Regions from separate parts of the Aquihabitans sp. McL0605 genome, predicted to be linked through region 2. Evidence: riboswitches for the same ligand, from Rfam matches in the RefSeq annotation. Region 2 holds a riboswitch; the other holds the start of a gene.
What was found. Region 2 has a riboswitch for cobalamin ahead of ACPPVX_RS17040 (cobalamin-dependent protein). Riboswitches for the same ligand answer to the same signal wherever they lie in the genome.

Region 1 (15,450 bases), 1.5 Mb from region 2:
GACACCGCCATCGCCGAGATCGCCCAGCGGTTCACGGCGATCAAGGACCAGCACGGTGGGGAGAAGATCTTCTACTACGGGGGTGGCGGCCAGGGGAACCACCTCGGCGGCGGGTACAGCGGTGCCACGCGCGCCGCGCTGGGGTCGCGCTACGCGTCGAACGCGCTGGCCCAGGAGAAGACCGGCGAGTTCTGGGTCGACGGCCAGCTGTTCGGCAAGCCGCAGTGCCACACCACCGGCGACTACGAGCGCGCTGAGGTGGCCGTCTTCTTGGGCAAGAACCCGTGGCAGTCGCACGGCTTCCCCCGGGCCCGGCCCATCCTCAAGGCCATCGCCAACGATCCCGAACGCTGCCTGATCGTGATCGACCCCCGGCGCACCGAGACCGCGGAGCTGGCCGACATCCACCTCCAGGTGAAGCCGGGCACCGACGCCTGGTGCCTCACCGCCCTGCTGGCGGTCCTGTTCGACGAGGACCTGATCGACCACGACTTCCTGGCGGCGCACGCCAACCGGCTCGAGGAGCTGGCCGGCGTGATCGGCTCCGTCGACGTCGCCCGCAGCGCCGCCATCTGCGGGGTGGACGAGGAGCAGCTGCGCACCACCGCCCGGCGGATGGCGGGGGCGGCGAGCATGTCGATCTTCGAGGACCTCGGCATCCAGCAGGCGCCGCACAGCACCCTCAACTCGTGGCTGGAGAAGCTGGTGTTCCTCCTCACCGGCAACTTCGGCAAGCCCGGCGGGATGAACCTCCACACCGCGTTCGCCCAGCTGTTCGGCCGCAGCACCGCCACCCCACCCACGCCGGTGGGCGGCCACCGCATCCTCACGGGCCTGGTGCCCTCGGCGGTGATCCCCGACGAGATCCTCACCGACCACCCCGACCGCTTCCGGGCCATGCTCATCGAGAGCTCCAACCCGGCGCACTCGCTGCCCGACTCGAAGCGGTGGCGGGAGGCGCTGCGGGCGCTGGAGCTCGTCGTCGTCATCGATGTGGCGATGACCGAGACGGCCCGCGAGGCCGACTACGTGCTCCCGGCGTCCACCCAGTTCGAGAAGTGGGAGGCCACCTTCTTCACACTCGAGTTCCCGGCCAACGCGTTCCAGCTCCGCCGGCCGCTGCTGCCGGCGACGCCCGGCACCCTGCCCGAGCCCGAGATCCACGCTCGCCTCGTCCGCGCCCTCGGGGCCCTGACCGACGAGGACCTGGCCCCGCTGCGCAAGGCCGCCGCCCAGGGCCGGGCGGTCTTCGCCGACGCGTTCCTCACGGCGATGCTCACCCAGCCCCACCTGTCGAAGATGGCGCCCGTCGTGCTGTACGAGACGCTCGGCCCGACCCTCCCCGACGGCGACGCGGCCACCGCGGCGGTGTGGGGCCTGGCCCAGATCGCGGCGATGACGTACCCCGACGCGGTGCAGCGGGCCGGCCACGCCGATGGCGACGCGCTGTTCGACGCCATCGTGGCCAACCCCCAGGGCGTGGTGTTCACCCTCGACGAGTACACCGCCACCTGGGACCGCATGGAGACCGCCGACCAGCGGATCAACCTGGTGGTCGACGAGCTGGTGCCCGAGCTGCTCGGCCTGGCCACCGAGGACCCCACGCCCATCCACGATGAGTTCCCGTTCATCCTCTCCGCCGGCGAGCGCCGGTCGTCCACCGCCAACACCGCGTTCCGCGACCCGGCCTGGCGCAAGAAGGATCCCGAGGGCGCCCTGCGCATCCACCCCGACGATGCCGCCGGGATCGGTGCGCTCGACGGGTCCATCGTCCGGATCACCACCAAGGGCGGATCCGCCGAGGTCCCCGTCGAGCTCACCGAGACCATGCACGTCGGGCACGTCTCCCTCCCCAACGGACTGGGCCTCGACTACCCCGACGCCGACGGCAACCGCGTCCGCCACGGCGTCGCGCCCAACGAGCTCACCTCGGTCGACAACCGCGACTGGTTCGCCGGCACCCCCCTGCACAAGAACGTGCGGGCCCGGCTCGAGGTGGTGGCGTCGTGAGGCGGACCCGGTTCGACGACTGGCCGTGCCCCATCGCCCGGACCATCGACCTCCTCGGCGACTGGTGGACGCCGCTCGTCCTGCGCGAGGCGTTCGCCGGCCGCCGCCGCTTCGACGAGATCCAGCAGGCCCTCGACATCCCGAAGGCGGTGCTGTCCGCCCGTCTGGCCCGCCTGGTCGACGAGGGGCTGATGACCAAGGAGCCGTACGAGGACCGGCCGGCCCGCTACGAGTACCGGCTCACCCCCAAGGGCCGGGCGATGTGGGACGTCCTGGCGGCGATGTGGCGGTGGGGCTCCGACTGGGCGTTCGACGGCGAGCCGCCCGCGATCCTGTCCGACCGAGAGACGCACCAGGAGGTGCGCCCGCTCATCGTCGACGAGGAGACCGGCGCGCCGCTCGACGTCCGCCGCATCCGCATGCGCCGCAACCCCCGCGCCGAGCTCCCCGCCTGACGGCCGGATCAGCGACCGGGGTGCCCGCTCAGGCGAGCTTGGCCGCGAGGCGGTCGGCCCGCTCGACGAGGCTGCCGGCGTCGAGGCGGGCGGCCACCTCGGCCAGCTCCGGACGCGGGCCGGTCCAGCGCAGCTCGTCGACGTTCTCGATGGTGGGCGCCTCGGTGCGGATGGTGGCGATCAGGCGGAACAGGAGGGCGTCGTTGAACTGCTCTCGGAGGGTGGCGCCGAGCTTGGCCGCGCCGCGAACCGTCACGTCCCAGTCGGCCGGGTCGGGCGGGATGTCCTCGAGGTGGCCGTACCGGGCCAGGACGGCGGCGGCCGACTTGGCGCCCCAGCCGGCCAGGCCGGGGAAGCCGTCGGCGGTGTCGCCCACCAGGCCCAGGTAGTCGGCGATCGACTCGGGTGGCACGCCGAACTTCTCTCGCACCTCGTCGACGCCGCTGACCAGGCCCTTGCGCCGGTCGAGCTGGAACACCTTGCCGCCGACGCACTGCCCGAGGTCCTTGTCGGGCGTGCAGATCAGCACGCGCTCGACGCGGTCGTCGGCCGCGGCGATCTCCGCGGCCGCCCCGAGGGCGTCGTCGGCCTCGAACTCGATCATGGGGAACACGACGAAGCCCAGCGCCACGAGCAGCTCCTCGACCAGGGGGAACTGCGACTTCAGCTCCTCCTCGATCCCGGACCCGTCCTTGTAGGGCTCGTAGAGCTCGTTGCGGAAGCTCGGGATGATGTGGTCGGTGGCGATCCCCACGTGGGTGGCGCCCTCCTCGAGCAGCATCAGCATCGACCCGGCGACGCCCCGCGTGGCCCCCACCTCCTGGCCGTCGCCGGTGATGTGCGACGGCAGCGCGAAGTGGTACCGGAAGAGCTCGTACGTGCCGTCGATGAGGTGGACCTGCATGTCACGACCCTTGCAGACCGGGGCGCAGGCCGCGTCCGGAGGCGATCGGGCCCCGGACGCCTCAGATGAACGGGATGATCGGCGGGATGGTCACCCCGGGCAGATCCGGCGGCACCACGGTGGTGGGCACGGTCGGGTCGGGGACGGTGTCGGGCACCGTGACCGGAACGGTCGTGTCCGGGACCGTGTCGGGCACCGTGACCGGGACCGTCGTCTCCGGGACCGTGTCGGGCACCGTCACGGGCACGACCGTGTCGGGGACGGTGGTCTCCGGCACGGTCGTCGGGGGCTGGGTCGTCGACGGGATGGTCGTCGACGGCTGGGTGGTCGTGGGCACGTTCCCCGGCCGGCGGGTCGGCCCGACGGTCACCCCCTGGCTCGTCGAGGTCCCGCCGCCGTCGAGCCCCAGCAGCGTCCAGATCGATGTCTGGCCGGTCCCACCGCTGATCACCAGCAGATCGCTCAACCCGCCTCCCGCGCCCGCGGGCCCGCCCTGGCGGATGATCCTCGCCTCCTGCACCGCGGACCGCAGCTCGGCCCGCGACACCGTGCCGTCGGCCATCGCCTCCACCGGGTCGGCGACCTTGCCGATGGTCTTGACCTCCTGGGACTGGGCGTCGGCGGTGGCCCGGTGGCTCGCACCCAGCGCCCGGCCGAGCTGGTGCGCTCCCGGGACGTCACCGCCTCCGAGGATCAGCATGACGACGAGCGCAGCACCCACGCCGGCGACCAGAACCACGGGGGTCGCGATGCTCGGGCGGAACCAGGTCCGCCAGTCTCGGGAGGCGGTCATGGTGAGCGCGGCGCGGGTCTTTGGTGCCGGCACGGTTCCTCGATTCCCGTCCGCCGTCGACCTGCGTGGCGGACGCCGTCACGGTAGGTCCGGCCCTCAGATCGAGGGTCCACCAACCGGCGTACCGTGCTTCACCCCGGGCTCGTGCTGCACTCACCTCGTGCGGTCGCCACGGTCGGCGACCGCCCGCTCAGGTGGGGACGATGGGGTGCTGACCAGCGGTCCGACGGCGCCGGACCAGCACCACGCCGCCGCCGATGAGGGCGACCACGGCGAGGAACCCGAGGACGGAGGGAAGCGGCGAGCCGCCTCCGCCCCCCGATGAGCTGGAGCTGCCACCCGACGTGCTCGCGCCGGCTGCGGCCACCTCGCCCTTGGCCCCGGAGCCGGACCCGGCGTCGCTCCCGCCCGGGTTTGTGGTGCCGCCGTCGGCCTTGGCCTCGTCGGAGCCCTTGGCCGGGGAGGTGGTGGTGGACCGACCGGTCGGGTCGGTGGTGCTGGTGGTCGAACCGGCGGGGTCGCCCCCGGCGCGGGTGACCTGGGTGCCCTGCCCGGTGGTGCCACCGGTCGGTCCGCTGCCCGACCCGGTCAGGCCGCCCGAGCCGCCACCGGGCCCGGTGCCGCCGGAGGGCTGGGTGGTGGCGGTTGGGGGCCGGGTGGTGGCGGGGGCAGGCGCTTCGGCGGCGCGCGTCCCCTCGGTGGCCGCGCGCGGGGTGCCGCCCGTGCCGTACCGCCAGCCGTCGACATCGCCGTCGGACAGCGTGACCGCGCCCGCGCCCACGGGGGCGACCCGCCCGTCGTGGCTGTAGGACCAGTAGTCGACCGACTTGCCCAGGCAGTCGGGCGGATCGGTGCCGACCCCGCGGAGCCGGCACACGGCCTTGCCGATGCCCGAGTACTGGTCGAAGACCGGGTTCAGGTCGGTGATGACGGAGGCGGCCCGGTTCAGGGCCTCGATCCCGGAGATCGACCCGTCGAACGAGATGCACGCCGACCACACGGGCCCGGAGCCGGTGTCGACGACCACGGTGGCCCGGTGGGGACCACCGCCGGCGACGGGCCCGCCGCCCACCGCCTGGCAGCCGCCCGTGGCCTGCACCCGGGCGGGGGCCGCCATCGTGGGCACGGCGACCGCGAGGACCAGGCCGAACGCCCCGGCGGCGATCGCTGCGGCCACGACGGGCCGCCGACGTCGTCGGGCGCCACCGTGGCGCCCGACGACGGTTCCGATCACGACGTCAGCGACCCGTAGAACTCGTCGCTGGCGGCCAGCGTGGCGAGGAGCACCTCGACGCGCGTGGTGGCGATCCTGGTGATCCAGTAGGAGCGCTCACCGGAGGTGGGCACCCGGTCGAGCACCCGGTCGAACGCATCGTTGACCACGTGGCGCCGGTACTCGGTGCTGGCGACGAGGCTGCGCGCCACCCGCTCGACCGACTTGCCCTGGTTCAGCTGACCGATCCAGTACGCCCGGCCCGATGCGTCGGCGGCCCGGCCGAGCACCGACTGGTAGACGGCGTCGACGAACTTCGGGATGGTGCCGCCGGCCTTGCGGAAGTACTCCGACGAGCCGGTCAGGCGGGACAGCACCTCGGGACGGCTCAGGGTGATGAGCTTGCCGGCCCAGTAGGACCGGCCCGACGGATCGACGCTGCGGTGGAAGGCCTGCTGGAACAGGTCTTCGACGGCCGCCTCGCGGCTGTCTTGGCCCGCGACCACCGCAGTGGCGGCGGCGACGCGAGCTGCCTTGATCGAGGTGTTGGGCCCGACCGCATCGGACGCCAGCTGGTGGGCGCCGTCGAGGTTGGGATCGGGGGCGGCAGCCGGCGAGGCCAGGCGCTCCGAGTAGCCGCGGACGAGCTGCTCGCGCTCGAGGGTCAGGAACCGCTGCCGGGAGAGGGCCTGCACGGTCTGGGTGGTGGCGAACGTGTTGGTGCCGAAGGTCGGCGAGTCGTTCTGGCTGTTGATGTGGCCGTCGACGGCCTGCTGCGTGCGCAGCCAGGCCTGCGGGCTGACGTAGGTGCCCGACGACGGCGTGCCGTACGTGGTGCGCCAGCCCGAGGTGGTGGTGTCGATGTGCAGGTCGCTGAGGGCGACCGTGGCGGTGGAGGTGGAGTTGGGATCGCTGCTCCCGAAGGCCTGCCACGAGCCGTTGGCCTGCTGGTGGGCGGCGAGGAACTGCACGCCCTTCTTCACGGCGGCGTCGGTGGTGGTCAGGTCGGAGGAGGCCAGGGCGTCGAGGGCGAGCGCCGTGGTGTCGACGTCCTCGCCAGGGCCACCGGTGGGCGTGCCGGTGTAGTCCCACGACCCGTCGGCGCGCTGGCCGGCCTTGATCTGGGCGACGAGGCCGGCGGGGACGGCGGTGTTGGTGGCTTCGAGGGCGATGGGCACGTAGAGCAGGCCGTTGAACAGGGCGCCGAGGGCGTAGCTGCCGTCGACCTGCTTGTGGGCCTCGAGCACGGCGGCCAGGTCGACCGGGGTGGCGGAGTCGTTCGACGGGTCGAAGTCGGTGGCGTCGATGCCGAGCGGAGCCGCGACGAGCGCGATCAGCTTGGCGGCACGGGCGGCACCGGCGTTGTTGGTGGGGTCGGTCGCGGCGTTCCCGGGGACCAGGCTGGCCTCGGCGAGCTTGTCGAGGGCGTCGAGCGGGTCCTTGCCGGTGCCGTTGTCGAGGGAGGCGATGGCGTCACGGGCGTCGTTGGCGCTCCAGTTGTCGCCACCCTGCGAAGAGGCCGCCAGGGCGAGCACGGCATCGGGGGTCTCGAAGCCGGCGAAGCCGGAGACCTCGAACCCGCCGTCGGCCTGCTGCTGGGTGAGGAGCCACGTCTGGGCCTTGTTGACCGTGGTGTCCCCGGCCGGTTCGGCACCGGCGCCGCCGGCGGCAGCAAGGGGGGCGAGCAGCGACAGGCCGAGGCCTACCGCAACGAATCGACGGATCGACATGGAACTTCCTCCAAGACCCCGAACCTCGGGGGTCGTAACTGGTCCCGGTGAGCGGGACGGAGCGACCGTCGGAACGGGAGTTCCGGCGGAGTGGAGGCGGGTCACCTGGCTCCCGGCCACGAGGGCCGGTTACAGCTGCGGGTCAGCGTCGGACTCTCACCGACTTCCCCCGTTGTGCACCGGAGTGCACGCCCGCCGGCAACTTCCGGGTTGCCAGCGACCTCAACTGGCTGTCACCGTACGGGTCAGCGCGGCGCCCGGTCAACGTGGAGCCGCCTCGCCTCGCTCCCAGCCTCGGCAGATCCACGGATCCCCAATCGTGCGCACCACCAGCCCTCTCCACGCCGTGACCTGGCTCGTGTGGGCCATCGCGGCTGCGGCCTGCGTGCAGATCGCACCGAACCCGCTGTACGTGGCGATCGTGCTGGCGATCAGCTTCCTGGTGGTGAGCGCCCACCGCCTCGACACCACGCTGGCCCGGGCCTTCCCGATCCTGATCGGCCTCGGCGTCGCCTTCGCCGTCATCCGCGTCGTCCTGACCGCGCTCACCACCCACAGCCCGCTGGTCGACGGACCGCCCGAGTACCTGTGGTTCACCCTCCCGTCGGCCACGCTGCCGCGGGTCCTCGGCGGGTTCACCGTCGGCGGGACCATCGAGGGCGACATCGTCCTGTACGCCGCCGCCCAGGCGTTCGCCGTCGTCGGGATCCTCGGCGCGTTCGGCGTGTTCAACGCCGTGGCCTCCCACCACGAGCTGGTCCAGGCCGCGCCCCGGGCGTTCCACGAGCCGGGCCTGATCCTCACCGTGTCGCTGGCGTTCGTGCCGTCCACGATGGCCGCGGTCGCCGACGCCCACGAGGCCGACCGGGCCCGCACCGGCGGCCGCGTCGTGCGCCGCGGGCGGCTCGTGCGCCTCACCGTCCCCATCCTCGAATCGGGGCTGGAGCGCGCCGTCTCGCTCGCCGAGTCGATGGACGCCCGCGGGTTCGCGCGCCAGCCGCGCGGCCGGGGCGACCGGGCCTCGGCCTGGCTCGGGCTGGTGGCGATGCTGGCGCTCGGCGGGGCGTTCGTGGCCCTGATCGGCCGGGCCACCGAGGTGGCGGTCATCGCCGGCTCGATCGGGATCGCCGCGCTGTTCGCCGCCGTGGTGCTGGCCTCGCGCTCGACGGGCACCTCCCGGTACCGGCCGCGACGCCTCACCCGTCTCGACGTGGCCGTGGGCGCCGGGGTGCTCCTCGCACCGCTCGGCCTGGCGCTCATCGCCGGCATCTGGGACCAGACCCTCTACTGGACCGCCTACCCCCTCCGGTTCCCGCCGTTCTCGGTGTGGCCCACGCTCTGCCTCGCGGCCCTGGCCATCCCGGTGCTCGTCCCGCCGCTCCCGCTCACCGACGTGGCCCTCGAGGCCGAGCGCCGCCCGGCCACCGACCTCGATCCCGCCCCGGCCGGTGCCCGGTGAGCGCGCCGCAGCACGGCGCCGTCACCTGGACCGACGCCGCGTTCGCCTACCCCGACGCACCGCGGTCGCTCGGCCCGATCGACCTCGAGGTGGCGCCGGGCTCGGTGGTCCTGGTGGTGGGCGAATCGGGCTCAGGGAAGTCGACCCTGCTGCGCACCGTGAACGGGCTCGTGCCCCACACCAGCGGCGGCCGGTTCCGCGGCGATGTGGTGGCGGGCGGCCGGTCCATCACCACGCACCGCCCCCGTGACCTGGCCGACGTGGTGGGGTTCGTGCACCAGACCCCCGAGGCCCAGTTCGTGGTCGACCACGTCGAGCACGACATCGCGTTCGTCCTCGAGAACCTCGGCACCGATCCCGCCACCATGCGCCGGCGGGTCGAGGAGGTGCTCGACGCGCTGGGCGTCGCCCACCTGCGCGACCGCTCACCGGCCACGCTGTCGGGTGGCGAGCGGCAGCGCTGCGCGGTGGCCGGCGCCCTGGCCGCGGGCCCGCAGATCCTGGTGCTCGATGAGCCCACCTCGATGCTCGACCCGCAAGGGGCCGACGACGTCATGGCCGCCCTCCGGCGCCTCAACGACGACCTCGGCACCACCGTGCTCCTCGCCGAGCACCGGATGGAGCGGGCCGGGCCCCTCGCCGACCGTGCCGTGCTCATCGACGCCGGGCTGGTGGCCGCCGATGCCAGCCCCAGCGCCGTGCTGGCCGCCCTCCCCGGCGCGCCGCCCGTCACCCACCTCGGGCGCCTCCTGGGGTGGGAGCCGCCGCCGCTCACCGTGCGCGATGCCCGCAGCGCGGTCCGCACCCTCGGCGTCCCCGATGCGGTGGCTGCCGCCCAGGCCGCGGCCGCAGCCGTGATCGACCAGCCGGCGCCGCCGGTCGCCGGTGCTGCCCTGCTCACCGCCGCGGGCGTGTCGGTCAGCCACGGCCCCCGGACCGTGCTGCGCCCGGTCGACCTCACGGTCCGCCAGGGCGAGATCGTCGCCGTGCTGGGCCGCAACGGCTCGGGCAAGACCACGCTCCTGCGGGCGCTGGCGAACGCCCACCCGCCCACCGCCGGCACCGTCGAGGCGCTCGTCCCCGTGGCCTACGTGCCCCAGGAGCCCGACTCGCTCCTGTTCAGCACCACCGTGCGCGGCGAGGTCGAGGCCACGCTCGGCCTCCTCGGCCGGCGCGACCCTGCCGCGGTCGACCACTGGCTGCGCGCCCTGCAGCTCGAGGACCTGGCCGACCGCCACCCGCGCAGCCTGTCGGTGGGCCAGCGCCAGAGGGTCGCGATCGCCGCGGTGGCCGTCGGCGACGCGCCGGTCCTGGTGCTCGACGAGCCCACCCGCGGCATCGATGCCACGTCGCGCCACGCCCTGGAGCTGGCCCTGGCCGAGCACCGCGACGGCGGCGGCGCGGTCGTCCTCGCCACCCACGACATCGAGCTGGCCGCCAGGGTGGCCACCCGCGTGGTGGTGCTCGGCGACGGCGACGTGGTGGCCGACGGCGACGCGCGCGCCGTGCTCGCCGGCTCGCTGTTCGCCCCCCAGGTGCTGCGCGTCCTGCCGCCGCTGCTGACCGTCGCCGAGGTCCGCGCCGCCATCGCCGCCGGGGCGGGACCGGCCGAGGTCGTCGCGCCGTGACCACCACCGCGCCACCCACCGCGCCCGACGAGCGGTCCGGCCACCATCCGGCGCCGCTGCTGCTCGGTGGCCGCCCCTCGCTGGTGGGCCGGCTGCGGTCGATGACCGTGTACCTGTTGGTCCTGGTCATCGGGGTCGCCGCGTTCCTCTACCCGTTCTGGCTCCCGTCCTCGGCACTCCCCAGCCAGGCCCACGCGGGCGATGCGCCGCTCGTCGCCGCCCTGGTCGGGGCCCTCGCGGTGGGTGCGGTGGCGCTCGAGATCCGTCGCGGGACGATGACCGGCACCACCGTCGCCATCTTGGGCATGCTCTCGGCCCTCGCCGGCCTGATGAAGCTGCTCGACCTGCCCGGCGGTGGCAGCGGCCTGTTCTTCCTGGTGATCCTCGCCGGCGCCGCGTTCGGCCCGCGGTTCGGGATGATCCTCGGCATCACGTCGTTCGTCGTGTCGGCCGTGCTGTCGGGCGGCATCGGTCCCTGGCTGCCGTTCCAGATGCTCGCCCTGGGGTGGATGGGCGCGGGTGCGGGCTTCATCGGTCACGCCACCAGACGGATGTCGCCGTGGGCCGAGGTGGGGGTGCTGGCCGCGTACGGCTGGGTGTGGGGCTTCGTCTTCGGCGCGATCTTGAACCTGTGGTTCTGGCCGTTCCAGCGCGGCGGCTCGCTCGACTGGGCACCCGGCATGTCGCTGGCGCAGTCGCTCGACCGGTACTGGTCGTTCTACGTGGCCACGTCGCTGGCGTGGGACGCGGCCGGCGCGCTCGCCAACGCGGTCATCATCCTCATCGTCGGCCGGGCCCTCATGGCGACGCTGCGCCGCTACGCCAACCGACTCGAGCCCGTCACCATCCTCGAGCCCGCCACCACCTGAGGCCCGCCCCCTCCTCCACGAACCCGGCGCCCGTCACAGACGCACCGGTCCCGGATGCGTGCCAGGTTCCCGAGCCCATGCGACGCGCTGGGCGGCCGGGCTCCTCAGGCGGAGCCTCGGAGGTCAGCCGCCGACGAGGTGGAGGACCTGCTCGACCGAGGCCTTGCCGTCGAAGATGACCTCGCCGTCGCGCAGGGCGACGCTGCGGTCGACGCGGTCGACGTAGGTGGGGTCGTGGGTGGCGACCAGGGTGGCGGCGCCGTCCTGGTGGATCTCCTCGAGCAGCTCGAGCAGCACCAGCTTGCCGGGCTGGTCGAGCCCGACGAACGGCTCGTCGACCAGCAGCAGCGAGAACGGGCGGACCAGGGCCAGCACGATCGAGGTCTTCTGGCGGAGGCCGCGGCTGAAGCGCGACGGCAGGTCGTCGATGCGCTCCTCGAGGCCGAGGCGCACGCAGAGCGATTCGGCGTAGTCGTCCCAGCCGTCGCCGCCGTGGAGCTTGGAGATGTACTCGGCGTGCTCACGCAGCGAGAGGTCGTCGTAGAGGACCGGGTCGTCGGGCAGGAACGAGGTGGTGGCGCGGGCCTCGACATCGGCGAGGTCGAACCCGGCGATCTCGATCTCGCCGTCGCTGGGATCGAGCAGCCCGGCGACCATCCGCAGGAAGGTCGACTTGCCCGAGCCGTTGTGGCCGATGAGCGCGACCGACTGGCCGACGGGCACCTTGATGCTCATCGGCTGGAGGGCGACCAGGTCGTCGTAGGTCTTGGAGAGGTCCTTGGCCACCAGGGCCGGGGGCTGCGCGGTCACTTCTGATCCCTCTTTCGCCCGATGGGCTTGGCACTGGTCCCGCCCCGGACGCCTTCGGGCGGCGGGCTGACGGGGGTGGACGGCTTCGGCTTGGGACGGGGCTGGCGGGCCTTGGCGCGCTGCGCCGGTGAGGCCTCCTCGCCCACCCGGCGAGACTCCTTGAGCGCCTCGCGCTCGCGCAGCTCATCGGCGAGGCGCTCCTCGCGCTGGCGCTCGACGGCCTTGGTGGGCGACATCTGGTCGGCGGCGTCGGCCATCCACTTCTTGATGTCGTCGCGGAACCGGACCCAGCCGCCGACGATCACGATGATGATCGACAGCAGGATGGCGATGTTCATGGCGGCGGCCATGGGCGGAGGCTTCTGGCTGCCGTTGAACGAGGCCCGGGCCGCCAGCAGCGGCATCGTGCCGAGCACGGCCATGGCGGGCGGCAGCGCGGTGCGGAACACGGTGCGGGTACCGGCGATCTCCGGCGTGACCATCGAGAGCGTGTCGACCGGGTCGGGGGCGCCCTGGACGACGCTGATGGCGCCGCCGCAGGCGGCCAGCAGGCCGGCCATGAACCCGGTGAACAGGCCGGGGCCGACGGGGACGGACGCCCCGATGGGGGCGACGGCGATGGCGCCGGCGATGACGCCGACGATGACCGAGACCACCAGCAGGATCGGCAGGTGCAGCAGGAAGAGCTGGCCGCGCGGCATCGGGAAGGTGTCGGTGCGGCCGGGGTGGTCGATCTCCTGGCCCAGCGGTTCGGCGGCATCGAGCGCCGCGACCCACAGCGCCATCCCGGCGAGGATCACGAGCGGCGTGGTGCCGTTCCAGACGGCCCGGAGGCACATCCCGGCGATGGCGGCCATGAGCACGGCGCGCACCACGCGCGACAGCGGCCAGCGGGCCACGCTGCGGACGCCGCGGTGCCAGACCGGGTACTTCGGGGTGCGGCGGGCGGCACGGATCCACGGCTTCGAGCGGGGGTGCTCCTGCGACAGCTGGCGCCGCAGGACCAGCACCGTGCGCAGGTCCTGCAGGGTGACGGCGAAGCGCATCTGGCCCACCAGGGCGGTGCGGCGCTCGGCGGCCTCGAGCGAGATGCCCGACACCCAGCGCATGCCGAGCACGACGAGGATCACCGCCAAGATGACGCCGAGGACGGCGAACCAATCCGGCTCGAGCGGCCACACCGCGATGTGGCCGACGACCGTGGCGGGCGACAGCGGGACCCGGCCGACGAGGTCGCCCGCCGACCACGCCACCAGGACGCCGCCCACCAGCGACGCCATCCAGTGCTTCATCTTCAGGCCCGAGGCCAGCAGCGCGCTGCCGTAGCCGAGGCCCACCGCGGTGACGCAGAACAGGGCGCCGCACACGATCCACTCGAGCGGGTTCCCGGGCAGGCGGCGGACGAGGAGCTGGCCGGTGGCCGCACCGACGGCCGCGGCGATGGCGACGAGGAACCGCAGCTGGCGCCACGCGGGGCCGCGCAGGGCGACGCCGCGGTCGACGGGAGACAGGAGCACGTGGCGGACGTCGGGGCGCTCGAGCGCGAGGGGCCCGCCCCGGCTGCCCGACCGCAGGCCCATGAACACGGCGAGGGAGACGAGGAGGCCGGCGGCGGCCGGTCCGTACTGCTTGATGTCGGCGATGCCGGCCGGGCTGACCTTGCCGTCGCCGATGGCGCCCGACAAGACGACGACCACCACGACGGACACGATGCCGGTCAGGTACACCTGGTACAGCGCATCGATCCAGTGGATGGATGCGACCCGTCGCTTGCGCCGGGCGCGCCGCAGCTCACCGACGACAGCAGCGGACTCAGCGAGGGTCATGGACACGGGTGACGACGCTACTGCTGCACCCCTGCCCGGCGACAGGCGGGAGCGGGCGGGGTTCGGCACCAACGGACAACTCGTGGCGCCCGCGGGGCGAGGCGTCGGTACCGTCGGAGCCATGGCCGCAGATCAGCCGAACATCCGCCCCGCCTCGGAAGCAGACGTGCCGGCGATCATCGCCATCCGCGAGGAGGTGGCGGGCGAGGGCCGGTGGATCGGCCGGGAGCTGCCGCTGCCCGACGACCTGGCCGACCGGCTCCGGGCATCCATCACCGACGGCGAGGGCATCTACCTCGTCGCCGAGGTGGATGGCGCCGTGGTCGGTGACGGCGGCCTGCACACCAACGGCGCCGGCCACGCCGAGCTGTTCATGGCCCTCCTGCCCGGTCACCGCGGCGCCGGCCTCGGCCGAGCCCTGCTCGCCCGCGCGCTGGCCTGGGCCCGGGCGCAGCCCGACGTCCACAAGGTCACCCTCCAGGTGTGGCCGCACAACGACCGGGCCCTCGCGCTCTACCGCCACGCCGGCTTCATCGTCGAGGGCTACCGCCACCGCCACTGGCGCCGCGCCGACGGCGAGCTCTGGGACGTCATCGAGATGGGCCTGCTGGTCGAGAGCTGACCCCGGCGGTCAGGCCCAGCTGATCTTGGTGTCCTCGACCCGGAAGCGGACCATGGCCACCACCGTGAAGACCGCGGTGAAGCCGGCGAGGACGAGCAGCGGCACCGCCACGTCGGCCATCCCGCCCGGCTTCAGGGTGACCTCGCGGAACCCCTGCATCGCCCAGTAGGCGGGGGTGAAGGGGGCGATGGCCTGGGCCCAACCGGGCAGGAACTCCACCGGGGTGAGCGCGCCGCCGAGGCCGCCGATCAACATGGCGCCGGCGGTGGCGAGGGCGTTGAGCTGGATGACCGACTTGCAGACCGACAGCAGCATGAACCCGAGCGCCACGTTCATCACGGCCAGCGCCAGCGCGACCGCGACGAACGCCACCATCGACCCGCGCACGTCGAGGTCGAACAGCACGAAGCCGGCGGTCAGCAGCACCGCGATCTGGAACGAGATGGTGAGGATCGGCACGACGCTCTTGCCCAGCATGAGCTCGTTGGGCGTGAGCGGCGAGGCACGGAGGCGCTCCCACGTGCCCCAGCCGTGCTCGCGGAACACGCCGAACCCGACGTTGCCCACCAGGAACCCGCTGAAGATCACGGTGGCGGCGGGCACCACGTAGGCGGCGCCGTTCACCTGGGCGTGGGGGAACCGCACGCCGAGCGCGGCGCCGATGGCCGACTCGTTGAACGCCATGAACGCGATGGGAGTGATCGTGAAGATGATGAGGAACGCCGGATCGCGGCGCAGGAGGCGCAGGTCGTTGCGGGCGATCGCCCGGATCCGGTTCACCCGGCCAGCTCCTGCTCGACGTCGCTCGAGTACGCCCGGCCGGTGACCGCCAGGAACACGGTCTCCAGGCTGGGGCGGGACAGGTCGACGGAGATCAGGCGCTCGGCATCGGCGCCGAGCGAGCCCACCAGGGCGGCGGCATCGGGACCGGGCCGGTCGGTGGTGACCCGAGCCACCGAGCCGTCGACCACCGCGCCCGGCAGCTCGGGGGCCGGCCCATCGAAGGTCAGCTCGACCAGCCCGGAGCCGTGCTCGTCCACCAGCGAGGCCAGCGGCCCGCGGGCGAGGATGCGGCCGTGGTCGAGGATCGCCACCGATGCGCCCAGCTCCTCGACCTCGGGCAGGTAGTGC
Region 2 (15,450 bases):
GGGAGCCTTCGCGAACAGGGGGCCGAGGCGCTCCACCTTCATCTCCCCGGTGCCGTCGAACGCCGGGTACTTGTTGGGCACGACGCGCAGCGACCACGCCCCGCTGGTGCCGTAGGTCTCGAGGGCCGGAGGGAGCTCCTCCTCGTGGCCGGGGCAGAACGGGCAGCCCGATGCCGGATCGCCCTTGGGGTGGCTCTGGTCGACGGCGAACTCACCGGGGCGCGAGGCCCGGCCCGTGGACACGGTGACCCAGCGGCCGGTGAGCGGGTTGAGCCGAAGTTGGTTCACTGCCCGCATCGTAGGCACCTGGCCTGGCCCGCAGGGCCAACGTCGCCGGGGTGGAACACTGACGCGATGGACGGGTACGACCACGCCACCTACGGCGATCGCTTCGCCGCGGTCTACGACGACTGGTACCAGGGGATCACCGATGCGCCCACGTGTGCGGCGCTCCTCGCCGAGCTGGCCGATCTCGAGGGGCACGCGGGTGGGGGTCCGGTGCTCGAGCTCGGCGTCGGGACCGGGCGGCTGGCGCTGCCCCTGAGCGCCATGGGCGTGCAGGTCGTGGGCGTCGACGCGTCGGAGGCGATGCTCGCCGAGCTGGCTGCGAAGGACGGGGGCGGGGCCGTCGAGGCGGTGCTGGGCGACATGGCCGCGCCGCCGCTCGGCGACCGGGCGTTCGCGGTGGTGTTCGTGGCCTACAACACGCTCTTCAACCTGGTCGACCCGGCCGACCAGCAGCGCTGCATCGCCGACGCCGCGGCGCGGCTGCTCCCCGGCGGCTCGTTCGTCGTGGAGGCGTTCGTGCCCGTGCCCGGCCGGGCCCAGGAGGCGGTGGCGCCCCGCACCATCACCGCCGACCGGGTGGTCCTGAGCGTGAGCCAGACCGATCCGGGACGCCAGGAGGCGCTGGGCCAGTACGTCGACATCACCGAGGCGGGCATCACGCTCCGCCCGTGGCACATCCGCTGGTCGACGCCCGAGCAGCTCGACGACATGGCGGCCGCCGCAGGCCTGGTGCTGGCCGACCGGTGGGCCGACTGGGAGCGCACCCCCTTCGGCCCCGACTCCCCGTCGCACGTCAGCCGCTACACCGCACCCCCCACCTGAACGTCGTAGGGGCCAGGGCGCCACGCGTCCTGGCACCACGCGGCCGCATCCCTGCGAAGTTCGACGGGGAGGGATGGGGACGGGATCGGGTCAGGCACAGGGGCCGGGCAGTGGTGGGGGTGGGGAGGGGTCGTAGCCTTGCGGGGTGCCTTCTGCCTACCTCGACCACGCGGCGTCCACGCCGATGCGGCCCGAGGCCGTCGCGGCCGTGGTCGAGGTGCTCGAGCACACGCCCGGCAACCCCTCCGGGCAGCACGGCTGGGCGCGAGCTGCCCGCCGCGCCCTCGACGACGCGCGCGACGGGATCGCCGACCTGCTGGGCCTGCACCCCGGCGAGGTGGTGTTCACGTCGGGAGGCACCGAGGCCGACAACCTCGCCGTGGCGGGGGTGGTGGCCGCCACGGGCGGCGCGCCGGTCTGCTCCGCGGCCGAGCACCACGCCGTGCTCGACGTCGTCCACGCCCTCGGAGGTGGGACCATCGCCGTCGACCCGTTCGGCCGCGTGGACCTGGAGCACCTGGCCTCCGAGCTGGCCGCCGACCGATCGATCTCGGTGGTGTCGGTCATGCTCGCCAACAACGAGGTCGGCGCCCTCAACGACCTCGATGCCGTGGCCGACGTGGTGGCCGCGGCCCGGCCGGCGCACCCCGACGGCCTGTGGCTGCACACCGATGCCGTGGCCGCGGCGGCGTGGGTCGACGTGCGCACCGCGGCGGCTCGGGCCGACCTGATCACCATCAGCGGCCACAAGGTCGGCGGGCCCAAGGGCGTCGGCGTGCTGGGCGTCCGGGCCGGTGTCGCACTGGCCCCGATCCTGCTCGGCGGCGGCCAGGAGCGCGAGCGCCGCAGCGGCACGCCCAACCTCCCCGGCGCGGTCGGCCTCGGTGTCGCGCTCGCGGTCAGTGCCCGCGACCGGGCCACTGTCGCCGCACGTGTCGCGGAGCAGCGCGACCGCCTCGTGGCCGGGTTGACCGACGGCCTCACGGACGTGCGCGAGACCGTGCCGGGCACGGTGGTCGACCGGGTCGCGAACATCGCCCACCTGTCGTGCCAGGGCGTCGACAGCGAGGCGGTGCTGTTCCTCCTCGACCAGGCCGGCGTGGCCGCGTCGGCCGGATCGTCGTGCGCGTCCGGCGCGCTGGAGCCGTCGCACGTCGTGGCGGCGATGGGCGTGGCGCCCGACTGGGCCCACGGATCGGTGCGGCTGTCGCTCGGTTGGAGCACCACCGACGACGAGATCGACCTGGTCCTCGCCGCGTTCCCCGCGGCGCTCGCCCAGCTGCGCTCGGAGCGGGAGCCCGTGTCGTGAAGGTCCTCGTGATGATGTCGGGCGGGGTCGACTCGTCGGTGGCCGCCGCGCTGCTGCGCGACCAGGGTCACGATGTCGTCGGCGTCACCCTCAAGCTCTGGGGTGGCGAGAGCGACTCGGGGTGCTGCTCGGTCAGCGACGTCGACGACGCCCGGCGCGTCGCCGACGCGCTGGGCCTCGACCACCACGTCTTCAACTTCGGCGACGCGTTCACCGAGCACGTGGTCGGCCCGTACGCCTCGGACCACCAGGCCGGCCGCACGCCCAACCCGTGCATCGAGTGCAACCGCCACATCAAGTTCGCGGCGGTCGACGAGCGGGCCCGCGCCCTCGGCTTCGACGCCGTCGCCACCGGACACCACGCCCGCATCGTCACCCGGCCCGATGGCACCCGGCGCATCGCCCGCGGCGCCGACGCGGCCAAGGACCAGAGCTACGTGCTGCACATGCTGGGCCAGGAGCAGCTGGCCCGCACCCTCCTGCCCCTGGGTGCCATGCAGAAGGACGACGTGCGGGCGCTGGCGGCCCAGCTCGGCCTGCGCACGGCATCGAAGCCCGACAGCCAGGACGTCTGCTTCATCACCAAGACGAGCGGCCGCAGCGCCTTCCTCGACCGGTTGATCCCGCTCACGCCCGGCCGCGTGGTCGACGGGTCGGGCACCGAGGTGGGCTCGGTCGACTCGGTCCAGCTGGTCACGCTCGGCCAGCGCAAGGGCCTGGGCCTGGCGGGCGGGGGCGCGCCTCGGTACGCGATCGATGTCGACCTGGCCACGGCCACCGTCACCGTGGGCTCGAAGCGCGACCTCCTGGTCGACGAGCAGCGGGTCACGGGCTTGCGGTGGTCGGCCGCTCCCGTGGACGGTCCCGTCCTGCTGCAGGTCAGCGCCCACGGCACCCCGGCGCCGGGGGCGGTGCACGTGCTCGACGCCGCCGCTGGTGCGGCCGTGGTGCGGTGGGCCGAGCCGCAGCGGCGGGTGGCACCGGGGCAGAGCGTGGTGGCGTTCGACGGCGACGAGGTGGTCGGCGGGGCCATCGCCACCTGATCTCGGATGTTCGCCCGCAGGTCGGGCCGGCGTCGGCGATGTTCACCGTCCGTTCGCGGTGGCCGTGCCACCATGAGCGTCGATGCCCAACCACCAGGACAACTCGGTCGGCCACATGGTCCGGCGGATCCGCCGGTGGCTGCGCCAGGGCCGGGCGGCGGGTCGCAACGACTGGACCCTGCCGGTGTCGGCGCCGGAGGGCAGCCGCGACCTCGGGGCCGAGCGGCCCCTCACCACGCTCGACGCCACCATCCGCCCGGTGGGCTCCGGCCGGTACCGGCGTCTCGCCTGGGCTCCGGGCGAACCGCACCTCCTGTGCACCGACCTCGGCGTCGCCCCAGCGGACGATCGGGCGGCCACCCGCCGCTCGCTCCTCTACATCGGCCACCACACCGACACCCACGTCTGCGATGCCCAGTCGCCGGCGCGCCTCGAAGGGGGCGAGACCTTCGGCTGGTTCAACCCGGGCGCCGACGGTGGCCACCGGCCCCAGGAGCTGTGCACCACCCACGTGCTCGATCAGCTGGTGGTGGCCACCAACGCGGTCGCCGCCAGCCCCGTGACGGGCGCGCCGATGGCCTGGTGCGCCCAGACCGGCGACAACACCGACAACCGCACCGAGGCCGAGGTGGCGTGGTGGCTGGGCGTGCTCGAAGGCCACGAGGTCACGCCGAACACCGGTGCCCCCGGCCGCTACGAAGGGGTCCAGCGCTCGGGGTGGCGCGGCGTCTGGCACCCCGACGACCCGAGCCACGACATCTACGGCGACGCCGGCTTCCCGGCGCTGCCCGGCTTCCTCGATGCGGCGGTGGCGCCCTTCCAGCCGACCGGCCTCACCGTGCCGTGGCTCGCCGTGTTCGGCAACCACGACGTGCTCTACCAGGGCACGTTCGGCTCGGACGTCGCCAAGGTCGGCGACCTCCTCGCCTCCGCCTCGGCCAAGCCGCGCGGCACGATCGGGCTCATCCGGACGAGCCTCCACACCCGGCTGCTCGGCGGCGGACGGGCGCGCTGGGAGCGCCTGAGGCGCGGCCCCGGCATCCAGCGCGTCGCCGCCGATCCCGAGGCCCGCCGGTCGGTCCCGCTCGACGACTTCCTCCGGAAGGTGGTCGATGCCGGCGATCACGGGTTCACCGCCGCCAACCTCGAGGAGGGCACCTCCTGGTGGTCGCGGCCCGAGGGCGACCAGGTCCAGGTCCTCGGTCTCGACACGTGCAACCACGCCCAGGGGTCGGGCGGTTCGCTCGGGCCCCGCCAGACCCAGTGGCTGGAGCTGGAGCTGCAGCGCCACCACCGGCGCTGGCGCGATCCGCAGGGTCGGTGGGTGCAGGGCGACGGGGCCGACCGCCTCGTGGTCATCCTCAGCCACCACAACTCGTGGACCATGGACAACGGCCACGACGATCCGGCCGATCCCGGTCCCCGCACCTCGGGGCCCGACCTGGTGGCGCTGCTCACGCGCTACCCCAACGTGGTGGTGTGGATCAACGGCCACAGCCACGAGCACAAGATCCTGGTGCACCGCGGGTTCGGCCGAGGTGCCGGCTGCTGGGAGATCGACACCGCCAGCGCCATCGACTTCAGCCAGCAGGGCCGCACGTTCGAGCTGCTCGACAACGGCGACGGGACCGTGTCGATCCTGGTGACGGTGCTCGACCACGCCGGAGCCCCCGCCACCGACCACCGCACCGACGACCGCTGGACGGTCGCCGAGCTGGCGTCGATCAGCCGCGAGCTGGCCGCCAACGACGACCGCTGGATCGATCCGATCGCGCTGCTCGGCCGTCCCGAGGACCGCAACGTGGAGCTGGTGGTGGCGGCGCCGTTCCCGCTGCGCTGACCGACCGGTGGGTCAGCCCGGCCGCGGGGTCACGCTACCGGCAGGCGGCGCTTGCGGCCCTCGGCCAGCAGCTCGGTGGGCAGCGCCGGGCTGAACAGCACCCGGTCGACCGAGTGCAGGGTGGTCTCCCCGCGGCCGGCGGGCACGAGCAGCTCGACCGGCTCGGACAAGGTGAGCGACAGCACCAGGCCCGACGCGCCGGCCGTGAGGTCCTGGGTGACGAGCGCCTCGTCGGCGTCGGTCTCGGCGGGGCCCAGCCGGGCCATGGTCTGGCGGAGGAACAGCTGAGGCTCGGGCATCACCAGCGGGTCGTGGATCACCATGCCCGTGGGGACGAGGACGAGCCACCGCCTCGACAGCTGGTGGATCGAGCGGACGCCCAGGAACACCACCGCGGCGCCGAGCAGCACCCCGGCCGCCCCTGCGGCCCACTGGCGCGAGGCGAGCAGCAGGATCCCCACCGACGCCCCCAGCACCACGACCGCCTCGGTGATGGTGGCGAGCAGCGTGAGGACCAGCGGGGTGCGCAGGGCGATGCGCCGCTCGGGGCCGTACGACGAGCCGTCGACGAAGGTGTCGGTGACCCACGGCGCCAGCGCGAACACCAGGGCGCCCGTGGCCGCCACGAGCGCGAGCGCGTCGAGCGCGGTGATGTCGTCGCCCACGGCGACGGCGGCGATCGTGGCCATCCACCCGGCGGGGACGAGCACGCGCACCACGGTGAGGCTCGAGGTGCGGGGGAGCAGCATGGCGACGAGCGCAGCCGTCCAGCCGAGCCACGACCAGGTGGCCACGGACGCGACGACGGGCGTGGACCGGCCATCGAGCGCGTCGCTCGCGACGGGACCGGCGCTCAGTGCGAGGAGCACCCAGAGGACCCGAAGGGGCCAGAGACGGAGGCGAATGATCGCGGACATCGGTCCGAGATTTGCCGACGCGCCGCGCCGGTCGCTATTCCAGTGTCAGGGGGAGATGGCCGGGTCACCGGCATCTTGGGAGTGGAGAGGCAGTTTCGTGGGTCTTGCGAGCGCAGCTGGTGAGGTGACGGGTCGTCCCGACACGCTGCCGCTCGGCGCGCCCACGTCGGTCGGGAGCCTCCCGCACCGAGACCGCGATGCCGCCATCGCGTTCGTCCTCGACCGCACCGCGGAGCTGCCGGCCGCGCCCACCCTGCCCCGCCTCGATCCGCTCGAGATGATGATCCCGCAGGCGCTCTGGGGCATCGAGGGCGTCGTGGTCGACGACGACGGTTCGTTCTCGATCCCCGACCCCGGCCTCCTCGATCCCACCCAGGAGCTCGGTGACCGATCGCTGTCGGGGCGGCCCTTCACCACGTGGCGCAAGTTCCTCGACGCCGTCGCCGGTCGCACCGATCCCATCAAGCTCCAGCTGACCGGGCCCATCACCGCGGGCCTGGCTCTGCTCGACGCCGGAGCGCCCGCCAACATCGCGTTCGCCGTCGCCAGCGGGGCCGTCGCCACCCGGGCCCGAGACCTGGTGGCCCTCGCCGAGGCCCGCGCCCCCGGCGTCCCGCGCGTCGTGGTCTTCGATGAGCCGGGCCTGGTGGGCGGCCTGCGGTCCGATCTGCCGCTCCCGGGCGATCAGGTGGTCGACGTGCTGTCCGGGGCGCTGGCGGCCATCGAAGAGGGCGCCCTGACCGGCGTCCACGTCTGCGGTCCCGCCGACTGGCGCCTCATCATGCAGGCCGGCCCCGGCCTGCTGTCGATGCCGCTCGGTGCCGACGTCACCGGTTCAGCCGGTGCCCTGGGCGCCTACCTCGAGCGCGGCGGCTGGGTGGCGTGGGGCGCGGTGCCCACCGACGGGCCGATGGGCGAGTCGAACAGCCGCTACTGGCGCCAGCTGTCGGCGCAGTGGTGCGAGCTGGTCCAGAACGGCTGCGACCCGGTCCTGCTGCGCCGTCAGGCGCTCGTCACGCCCGTGTGCGGCCTCGCGATGCACTCCGAGTCCCAGGCCGACCACGTCTTCACCCTGACGAGGGAGCTGGCCGAGAAGATCCACGACCAGGTCATGGGCATCCGCCTCAGCGTGGGTGCCTGACCGACCGACCCCGTTGCGGCCCCGCGCCGCGGCTCCTCGGCGGGTTTAGCACTCATTGGGGGCCGTTGACGCGGGTGGAATTACAGGCCTGTTATCTAGGCCATGTCGATCGTCGCCCCGCCCTCCAACGAAGCCGAGCCGGAAGCAGAGCGCGGCGCCGGTGCCGAGGCCGTCACCGCCCCTTCCCGGATGCAGGTGCGCAAGCGCAACGGGGATCTCGAGGCGGTCGACCTCAACAAGATCGTCCGGGCCGTCGAGCGGTGCGCTGTGGGCCTCGCCAACGTCGATCCGCTCCGGGTGGCCACCAAGACCATCAGCGGGCTGTCCCACGGGGCCACCACCACCGAGCTCGACGAGGTGTCGATCCGCACCGCCGCCAGCCTGATCACCGAGGAGCCGAGCTACTCCCGCCTGGCCGCTCGGCTCCTTGCGGCGTGCATCGACAAGGAGGTGCGCAACCAGGGCATCCAGTCGTTCAGCCAGTCGGTGGCCGCGGGCGTGGCGCAGGGGATCATCAACGCCACGACGGCCGACCTCGTCGCCCGCAACGCTCGCAAGCTCGACGACGCCATCGACCACTCGGCGGACCTGGAGTTCGAGTTCTTCGGCCTCCGCACCGTCTACGACCGCTACCTGCTGCGCCACCCCGAGACCCGGGCGGTGATCGAGTCGCCGCAGCACTTCCTGCTCCGGGTCGCCGCGGGCCTGTCGACCTCACCCGACGAGGCCATCGACCTGTACCGCCTGATGAGCGCGTTCGAGTACCTGCCGAGCAGCCCCACGCTGTTCAACTCCGGCACCAGCCACCCGCAGATGTCGTCGTGCTACCTGCTCGACTCGCCGGCTGACGAGCTCGGCGCGATCTACGACCGCTACAAGGACGTGGCCCAGCTGTCGAAGCACGCCGGCGGCATCGGCCTCTCCTACAGCCGGGTGCGCAGCCGCGACTCGCTGATCCGGGGCACCAACGGGCTGTCCAACGGCATCGTCCCGTTCCTGAAGACGCTCGACTCGTCGGTCACCGCGGTGAACCAGGGCGGCCGGCGCAAGGGGGCGGCGTGCGTCTACCTCGAGACCTGGCACGCGGACATCGAGGAGTTCCTGGAGCTGCGCGACAACACCGGGGACGACGCCCGCCGCACCCACCACCTCAACCTGGCCCACTGGGTGCCCGACCTCTTCATGGAGCGGGTCGAGCACGACTGGATGTGGTCGCTCTTCGACCCCAAGGAGGTGCCCGAGCTGGTCGACCTGCACGGCGATGCCTTCGCCGCGGCCTATGCCAAGGCCGAGCAGGACGGGCGCTACGTCCGGCAGCTCCGCGCTCGCGAGCTGTACGGGCGGATGATGCGCACGCTGGCGGAGACCGGCAACGGCTGGATGTGCTTCTCCGACACGTCCAACCGCACGTGCAACCAGGCCGCCGAGGCCCAGAACGTGGTGCACCTGTCGAACCTGTGCACCGAGATCATCGAGGTCACCGACGCCGACAACACCGCGGTGTGCAACCTCGGGTCGCTGAACCTCGGCCGCTTCGCCACGGTCGGCACCGATGAGCCCATGGACTGGCCGCGGCTCGAGACGGCCGTGCGGACCGCCGTGCGGTTCCTCGACCGGGTGATCGACATCAACTTCTACCCGACCGACGCGGCGGGGCGGTCGAACGAGGGGTGGCGACCGATCGGCCTCGGCATCATGGGTCTGCAGGACGTGTTCTTCGCCCACCGCATGGCGTTCGACTCGGCGGACGCGCTGGCGCTGTCGACCCGCATCTCGGAGGAGATCTACCTCGCCGCGCTCGATGCCTCGGTCGACCTCGCGGTCGAGGCCGGCGCCCCGCACCCTCGCTACGCCGAGACCTGGGCGGCCCGAGGCCGCCTCCAGCCCGAGCTGTGGGGCGTCGAGACCACCGACCCCCGCTGGGATGCGGTGCGGGCTCGGATCGCCGAGCACGGCCTGCGCAACTCGCTGCTCCTCGCCATCGCGCCCACCGCCACCATCGCCTCGATCGCCGGCGCCTACGAGTGCATCGAGCCGGCCGTCTCCAACCTGTTCAAGCGGGAGACGCTCTCGGGCGAGTTCCTCCAGGTGAACACGTTCCTCGTGCGCGACCTGCAGGCGCTCGGGCTCTGGGACGACCGCATGGTCGACCGCCTGCGCGCGGCCAACGGCTCGGTGCAGGACCTCGGCGACGTGCCCGACGAGCTCAAGGCGCTCTACCGCACGGCCTGGGAGATCCCCCAGCGCTCCCTGATCGACCTGGCGGCCGCCCGAGGCCCGTTCCTCGACCAGAGCCAGTCGCTCAACCTGTTCCTCGAGTCGCCCACCATCGGGAAGCTCTCGTCGATGTACGCCTACGCGTGGAAGCAGGGGCTCAAGACCACCTACTACCTGCGCTCCCGGCCGGCCACGCGCATCGCCTCGGCCACCTCCGGCAGCGGAACCATCGCCCCGCCGCCGCCCACCCCCGGTCCCGGGTCCTCCGCCCCGGCCCCGACGGCCACCGTCTCCGACGACGACGCCGTCGCCTGCTCGCTCGAGAACCCTGACGCCTGCGAGGCCTGCCAGTGACCGCCGTCCGCCGCGACCAGCTCGACCAGATCGATCTGCGGGAGGCCCCGGCCCACGCCCCCCTCCCCGTCCGCCGGCGGGGGAACATCCTCGATCCGGGCTTCGAGCTGACCCTGCGCCCGATGCGGTACCCCGTCTTCTACGACATGTACCGCGACGCCATCCGCAACACGTGGACGGTGGAGGAGGTCGACTTCTCCGACGACCTCCAGGACCTGGCCCGCCGCCTCGACCCGGCCGAGCGCCACCTCATCCAGCGGCTCGTCGCCTTCTTCGCCACCGGCGACTCGATCGTCGCCAACAACCTGGTGCTCAACCTGTACCAGCACATCAACGCCCCCGAGGCCCGGCTGTACCTGAGCCGCCAGCTCTACGAAGAGGCGCTGCACGTCCAGTTCTACCTGACCCTCCTCGACACGTACCTGCCTGACCAGGCCGAGCGCGAGCAGGCGTTCGCGGCCGTCGAGACCATCCCCTCGATCCGGGCGAAGGCCGACTTCTGCCACAGGTGGATGGGGTCCCTGAACGGTGTCCAACGGCTCGAGACCCGTGAGGAGCGGCGCGCGTTCCTGATGAACCTCATCTGCTTCGCCACCTGCGTCGAGGGCCTGTTCTTCTTCGCGGCGTTCGCGTACGTGTACTTCTTCCGCTCCAAGGGCCTGCTGAACGGCCTCGCCTCGGGCACGAACTGGGTGTTCCGCGACGAGTCCATGCACATGAGGTTCGCCCTCACCGTGGTGGAGACCGTGCGGGCCGAGGAGCCCGACCTGTTCGATGCCGAGCTCACCGCCCAGGTCACCCAGATGCTGGAGGAGGCGGTGGAGGCCGAATCGGCGTTCGCCGAGGACCTCCTGTCGGGTGGGGTGGCCGGGCTGTCCGTGGCCGACACCCGCCAGTACCTGGAGTACGTGGCCGACCAGCGCCTCGACAACCTCGGCATGCCCGCCCGGTTCGGCACCAAGAACCCGTTCGACTTCATGATGCTCCAGGACGTCCAGGAGCTCTCCAACTTCTTCGAGCGACGCGTGAGCGCCTACCAGGTCGGCATCACCGGCGACGTCGGCTTCGACGAGGACTTCTGAGCGGCTCCCCACCTGAGCGGCTTCGACGCGCTCCCGGCCCGCCGGTACGATGGCGGTCTCGGCAGGGGGGAACACCGGTGGGAATCCGGGGCTGTACCCGCAACGGTCACCGTCGCTCGCGACGGGAGCCCGACACCCGCTCGTCGTGATCGCCGACCAGACGCGGGAGCACGTCGTCCTCATGGACCAACCCACCGATCAGCCCACCTTGGCCGCCCCCGCGGCGGCCGCCGCCAAGGCCGGCGACCTGCCGGCTGCGCTGAACCTCAAGCAGGTGGCCCGCCTGCTCGACGTCCACTACATGACCGTGTACCGCTACGTGCGCCACGGGCGGCTGCCGGCCCATCGGGAGGGCACCGGCTGGCTGGTCGATCGGGCCGATGCGCTGGCCTTCCGGGCGGGCGCGGCCGTGGCCGCGCCTGGAAGCACCGTCGACTGGGCCGAGCGCCTTGCGGGCCGGCTCCGGGTCGGTGACGAGGTGGGCGCGTGGTCCGTCGTGCGCGACGCCCTCTCGGCGGGGCACGACGCCGAGCGCGTCCACCTCGACGTGATCGCGGGGGCCATCGCCCACGTCGCCGGCGCCGAGACCACCGCGGTCGAGGTCGCGGTCGACGAGCGCATCGCCCTGACCACCGCCTCGCGGCTGGTCGCCCGCCTCGGCGGACAGTTCACCCACCGAGGCCGCAAGCGGGGCACGGTCGTGCTGGCGACGCCGCCGGGCGAGCACCACGGCCTCTCGTTGGCGATCGTGGCCAACCTGGTGCGCCACGCCGGCTTCCAGGCCCTCGAGCTCGGCACCGACGCGTCGGCCGCCCACCTGCTCGCCGCCGTGGGCCGGGTCGATGATCTGGTCGCAGTGGGGCTGAGCGTCACGGTGGCCGATCGCTTCGAAGCCACCGTCGGCATCATCCGCGAGCTGCGGGCCGTCCACCCCGACCTGCCCGTCCTGGTCGGTGGTCAGGCTGTGCGGAACCGAACCGTCGCCGACCTGGCCGGAGCCTCGGCTTGGTCAGCTGGACCGGACCTCGTGCCCACGCTGGAGCGCTTGGCCGCCGACCGGGCGACCGCTCGGGCGTCGGTCAGATCTTCTTGAGGGCGCCCATGAGGCGCTTGAGGGTGGAGACCCTCGCTTCGCCTTCGACCTCGGCGGCCTTGAACGCCACGTCGAGGGCCTGGGTGTCGCCCTTCTTCTTCTTCTTGCCACTGCCGCCGTTGGCGCCGGCGAGCTCGGGCTCGTCGATGAACTGGGCGTAGAGGTCGGCGAGCCAGGCGGCGTTGGGATCGGCCGGCCGGGGGTCGTCGAGCGAGGTCGGCTCGATCGAGTCGTGGTGCAGCGCGTTGCCGTCGGCGAGGCGGCGCGACTCGTCCCAGCTGCCGGCATCGTCGTCCGGGGCCTCGTGGTCGACCTCGGACAGGTCGGCGAGCGCGTTCCGGAAGGGGTCGAGCGGGGTCGGCTCGGCGGCGCGCCGGTCGGTGTCGGCGGCCAGCGCGTCGGCGATGGTGTCGCCGATGTGGGTGGTCAGCGGGTCGCTGGCCTCGACGATGCGCGACCGGTGGGGAAGGCCCATGTCGAGCAGCGGATCGCGCTCGAGGTCGTCGGCGGTCGTCATCGGCTCGGGGTCGGGCCGGCGGATCGGCACGATCGTGGCCTCGAGGTCGTTCGACACGAGCTCGACGAGGCCGGCCTGCTGGAGGCGGTGCACCACGCGTGCCGTGGAGTAGGCGCCTCGGCCCAGCTCGGTGGCCAGCTCGCTGATGCTCCGGGGCCCGGTGAGGGCGGTGACCAGCTCCCAGTCCTCGCGCAGCAGGGTGACCTGGGCCGCGGAGCCGGGGAGCGTGCGGCGGGCCTCGACCCACACGTCGAGCGACGGGATCGTGGCGCTCCACTCGTCGACCTCGCGGACCCGCTTGCGGACCTCGCCCACGATGGCGTCGACGGGGAAGGCGCGGAACGGGCCGAGCCAGTGGACGGTGTCGGTCTCGAAGTCGAAGTCGCCGGTGCCGTCGCGGAACAGCTCGATCAGCGGGTCGTAGACGACCGAGAGCACGACCGAGGCGAGGAGGTCGGGGACGATCGCCCCGTCGCGCACCAGGAGCTCGCCGACCATGGGTCGTTCGCCCGAGGCATCGATGGCTCGGCCCCAGTCGTCGGCGGTGAGCCGACCGGGCCGGACCAGCGCCGTGGCGAGGGCCTCATCGGTGGATTCGTTGCGAGCGAAGTACAGCTGACCCCGGTGCAGGTAGACGGTGCAGCCGGCAGGGCCGCCGAAGCGTGCCGCGCCCGTTCGCCCGTCGGCAGAGAGCACCTTGAGGATGCCTGCGGGGGAGAAGTCCTCGAGTGTGCCGTTGAGCGTCATTTCGGATCCGCGTCCCTCGAACAATGGTGTGGTACCGATACCGACCAGTCGGCGTGATCTGCACCGACTTGAGGCTTTCGGCCTACGGGAAGCGCCGATCGCCGGGTGTTCCGACCCGCGTACGCTGCCATAGGTCACAGGTAGGGTGCTCGCCGATGACCGAAGACCACGTCGCGGCCCGCGCGCAGGCCCTGCGCACCGAGATCGCCGAGCACAACCGGCGCTACCACGCCGAGGATGCCCCCACCGTCTCCGACGCCGACTACGACGATCTGGTCCGCGAGCTGCGGGCGATCGAGGAGCAGCACCCGGAGCTGCTCGTCGACGGCTCGCCCACCTCGCTGGTGGGGGCGGCGCCATCGGCCACGTTCGCTCCGGTGGTGCACCGGGTCCCGATGATGTCGCTCGACAACGCCTTCTCGGCCGCCGAGCTGGTGGCGTGGGGCGAGCGCTTGGCCCGGCGCCTGGCTCGCACGGCCAAGGCCGCCGAGGTGGCTGCCGGCAAGGCCGAGGCCGCGTCGTTGTTCGACGATCCCGATCCGGAGCCGGTCGTGGTCGACGACGTCGATCCGGACCTGGCCGACGTCGCTCCCGAGGTGGAGGCGGCGGTCGGCTACTGCTGCGAGCTCAAGATCGACGGGGTGGCCATCTCCCTGCGCTACGAGGACGGCGCCTTGGTCCAGGCGGCCACCCGGGGCGACGGCAAGGTCGGCGAAGACGTCACCGCCAACGTCCGCACCATCGACGACATCCCCGAGCGCCTGGCCGCCACCCCGGCCGGCATCCCGCCGGTCCTCGAGGTGCGCGGCGAGGTCTACATGTCCCTCGACGCGTTCCGGGACCTGGTGGCGTTCCAGGAGGACGAGAACCGCGTCCGGGCCGAGGCCGGCCGCAAGCCCACCCCGGTCGCGTCCAACCCTCGCAACGCGGCGGCCGGATCGCTGCGCCAGAAGAACGCGCAGGTGACGAGGCGGCGCAAGCTGTCGATGTGGTCGTACCAGCTCGGCGAGGTGGTCGGCGGCCCGGCGTTCACCACCCACAAGGAGACGCTCGACCAGCTGGCGGCGTGGGGCTTCGCGGTGAACCCCGAGCACCGGGTCCTCGAGACCGCCGAGGAGGTGGCGGCGTTCTGCGACCACTGGCAGCACCACCGCCACGACCTCGCCTACGAGATCGACGGCGCCGTCGTGAAGGTCGACGACCTGGCTCGCCGAGAGGCGCTGGGCGTCACCTCGCGCGCCCCCCGCTGGGCCATCGCCTACAAGTTCCCGCCCGAGGAGCGCACCACCGTCCTCGAGCGCATCGACGTGTCGGTCGGCCGCACCGGCCGGGTCACCCCGTTCGCCGTGCTCGATCCGGTTTTCGTGGGCGGCGTCACCGTCGCCCGGGCCACGCTCCACAACCAGGACCAGGTGGCCGTCAAGGACGTGCGCGAGGGCGACACGGTGATCGTCCGCCGCGCCGGCGACGTCATCCCCGAGGTCGTCGGCCCCTACCTGCCCGACGCCAGGGCCAAGAAGGCCCACGAGGCGCGGCCGCCATGGGAGTTCCCGCGGTTCTGCCCGTCATCGCGTCCCGTCGAGCTGGTGCGCCCCGAGGGCGAGGCCGACACCCGCTGCCCCGACCCGGAGTGCCCGTTCAAGGTGGCGGGGATGATCGAGCACTTCGCGGGCCGCGGATCGATGGACATCGAGGGGTTCGGCGTCCAGCGCATCCAGCTGTTCCTCGACCTGGGCCTCATCCGCGACGTCGCCGACGTGTTCACGCTCGACTGGGACCGCCTCGCCGCCCTGCGCGCCGAGGTCACGAGCTGGTCGGGCGATGCCCTGGCCGCCGCCCGCACCCGGACCCAGCGGCCCAAGGCCACCTGGGACGAGATCGTGCTCCCCGACGACGTGGTCGCCGCCCAGCCCGCCGAGCTGTCCCACGACCTGCCCGAGGCCCTGGTGGCCGCCTGCGTCGAAGACCCGCAGCAGCTCAAGTCGGTCGCCGGCACGCTCGGGGGGCTCGGCGACGAGGGCGTGGCCAACCTCAAGGCCGCCATCGAAGCCGCGAGGGACCGCCCGCTGGCCAACCTGCT

Region 1: it holds a riboswitch for cobalamin, as region 2 does, so the genes downstream of both, ACPPVX_RS10210 (DUF4214 domain-containing protein) here and ACPPVX_RS17040 (cobalamin-dependent protein) in region 2, are expected to answer to the same signal.

What each region holds. Positions count from the first base shown of each region.
Region 1 is NZ_CP188252.1:2,222,228-2,237,677, forward strand. Features, by position in the region: gene ACPPVX_RS10185 (molybdopterin-dependent oxidoreductase) at 1-2,010, shown strand, start outside; gene ACPPVX_RS10190 (winged helix-turn-helix transcriptional regulator) at 2,007-2,465, shown strand; gene ACPPVX_RS10195 (5'-3' exonuclease) at 2,494-3,369, opposite strand; gene ACPPVX_RS10200 (hypothetical protein) at 3,431-4,195, opposite strand; gene ACPPVX_RS10205 (hypothetical protein) at 4,353-5,339, opposite strand; gene ACPPVX_RS10210 (DUF4214 domain-containing protein) at 5,393-7,105, opposite strand; cobalamin riboswitch at 7,184-7,316, opposite strand; gene ACPPVX_RS10215 (energy-coupling factor transporter transmembrane component T) at 7,425-8,564, shown strand; gene ACPPVX_RS10220 (ABC transporter ATP-binding protein) at 8,561-10,192, shown strand; gene ACPPVX_RS10225 (ECF transporter S component) at 10,189-11,061, shown strand; gene ACPPVX_RS10230 (ABC transporter ATP-binding protein) at 11,185-11,871, opposite strand; gene ACPPVX_RS10235 (hypothetical protein) at 11,868-13,697, opposite strand; gene ACPPVX_RS10240 (N-acetyltransferase family protein) at 13,819-14,319, shown strand; gene ACPPVX_RS10245 (ABC transporter permease) at 14,329-15,099, opposite strand; gene ACPPVX_RS10250 (ABC transporter ATP-binding protein) at 15,096-15,450, opposite strand, start outside.
Region 2 is NZ_CP188252.1:3,681,786-3,697,235, forward strand. Features, by position in the region: gene ACPPVX_RS16995 (galactose-1-phosphate uridylyltransferase) at 1-297, opposite strand, end outside; gene ACPPVX_RS17000 (class I SAM-dependent DNA methyltransferase) at 355-1,110, shown strand; gene ACPPVX_RS17005 (cysteine desulfurase family protein) at 1,256-2,419, shown strand; gene mnmA (tRNA 2-thiouridine(34) synthase MnmA) at 2,416-3,462, shown strand; gene ACPPVX_RS17015 (TIGR03767 family metallophosphoesterase) at 3,545-5,302, shown strand; gene ACPPVX_RS17020 (hypothetical protein) at 5,332-6,171, opposite strand; gene ACPPVX_RS17025 (hypothetical protein) at 6,344-7,360, shown strand; gene ACPPVX_RS17030 (ribonucleoside-diphosphate reductase subunit alpha) at 7,463-9,931, shown strand; gene ACPPVX_RS17035 (ribonucleotide-diphosphate reductase subunit beta) at 10,054-11,013, shown strand; cobalamin riboswitch at 11,035-11,171, shown strand; gene ACPPVX_RS17040 (cobalamin-dependent protein) at 11,159-12,106, shown strand; gene ACPPVX_RS17045 (DUF4388 domain-containing protein) at 12,093-13,370, opposite strand; gene ligA (NAD-dependent DNA ligase LigA) at 13,526-15,450, shown strand, end outside.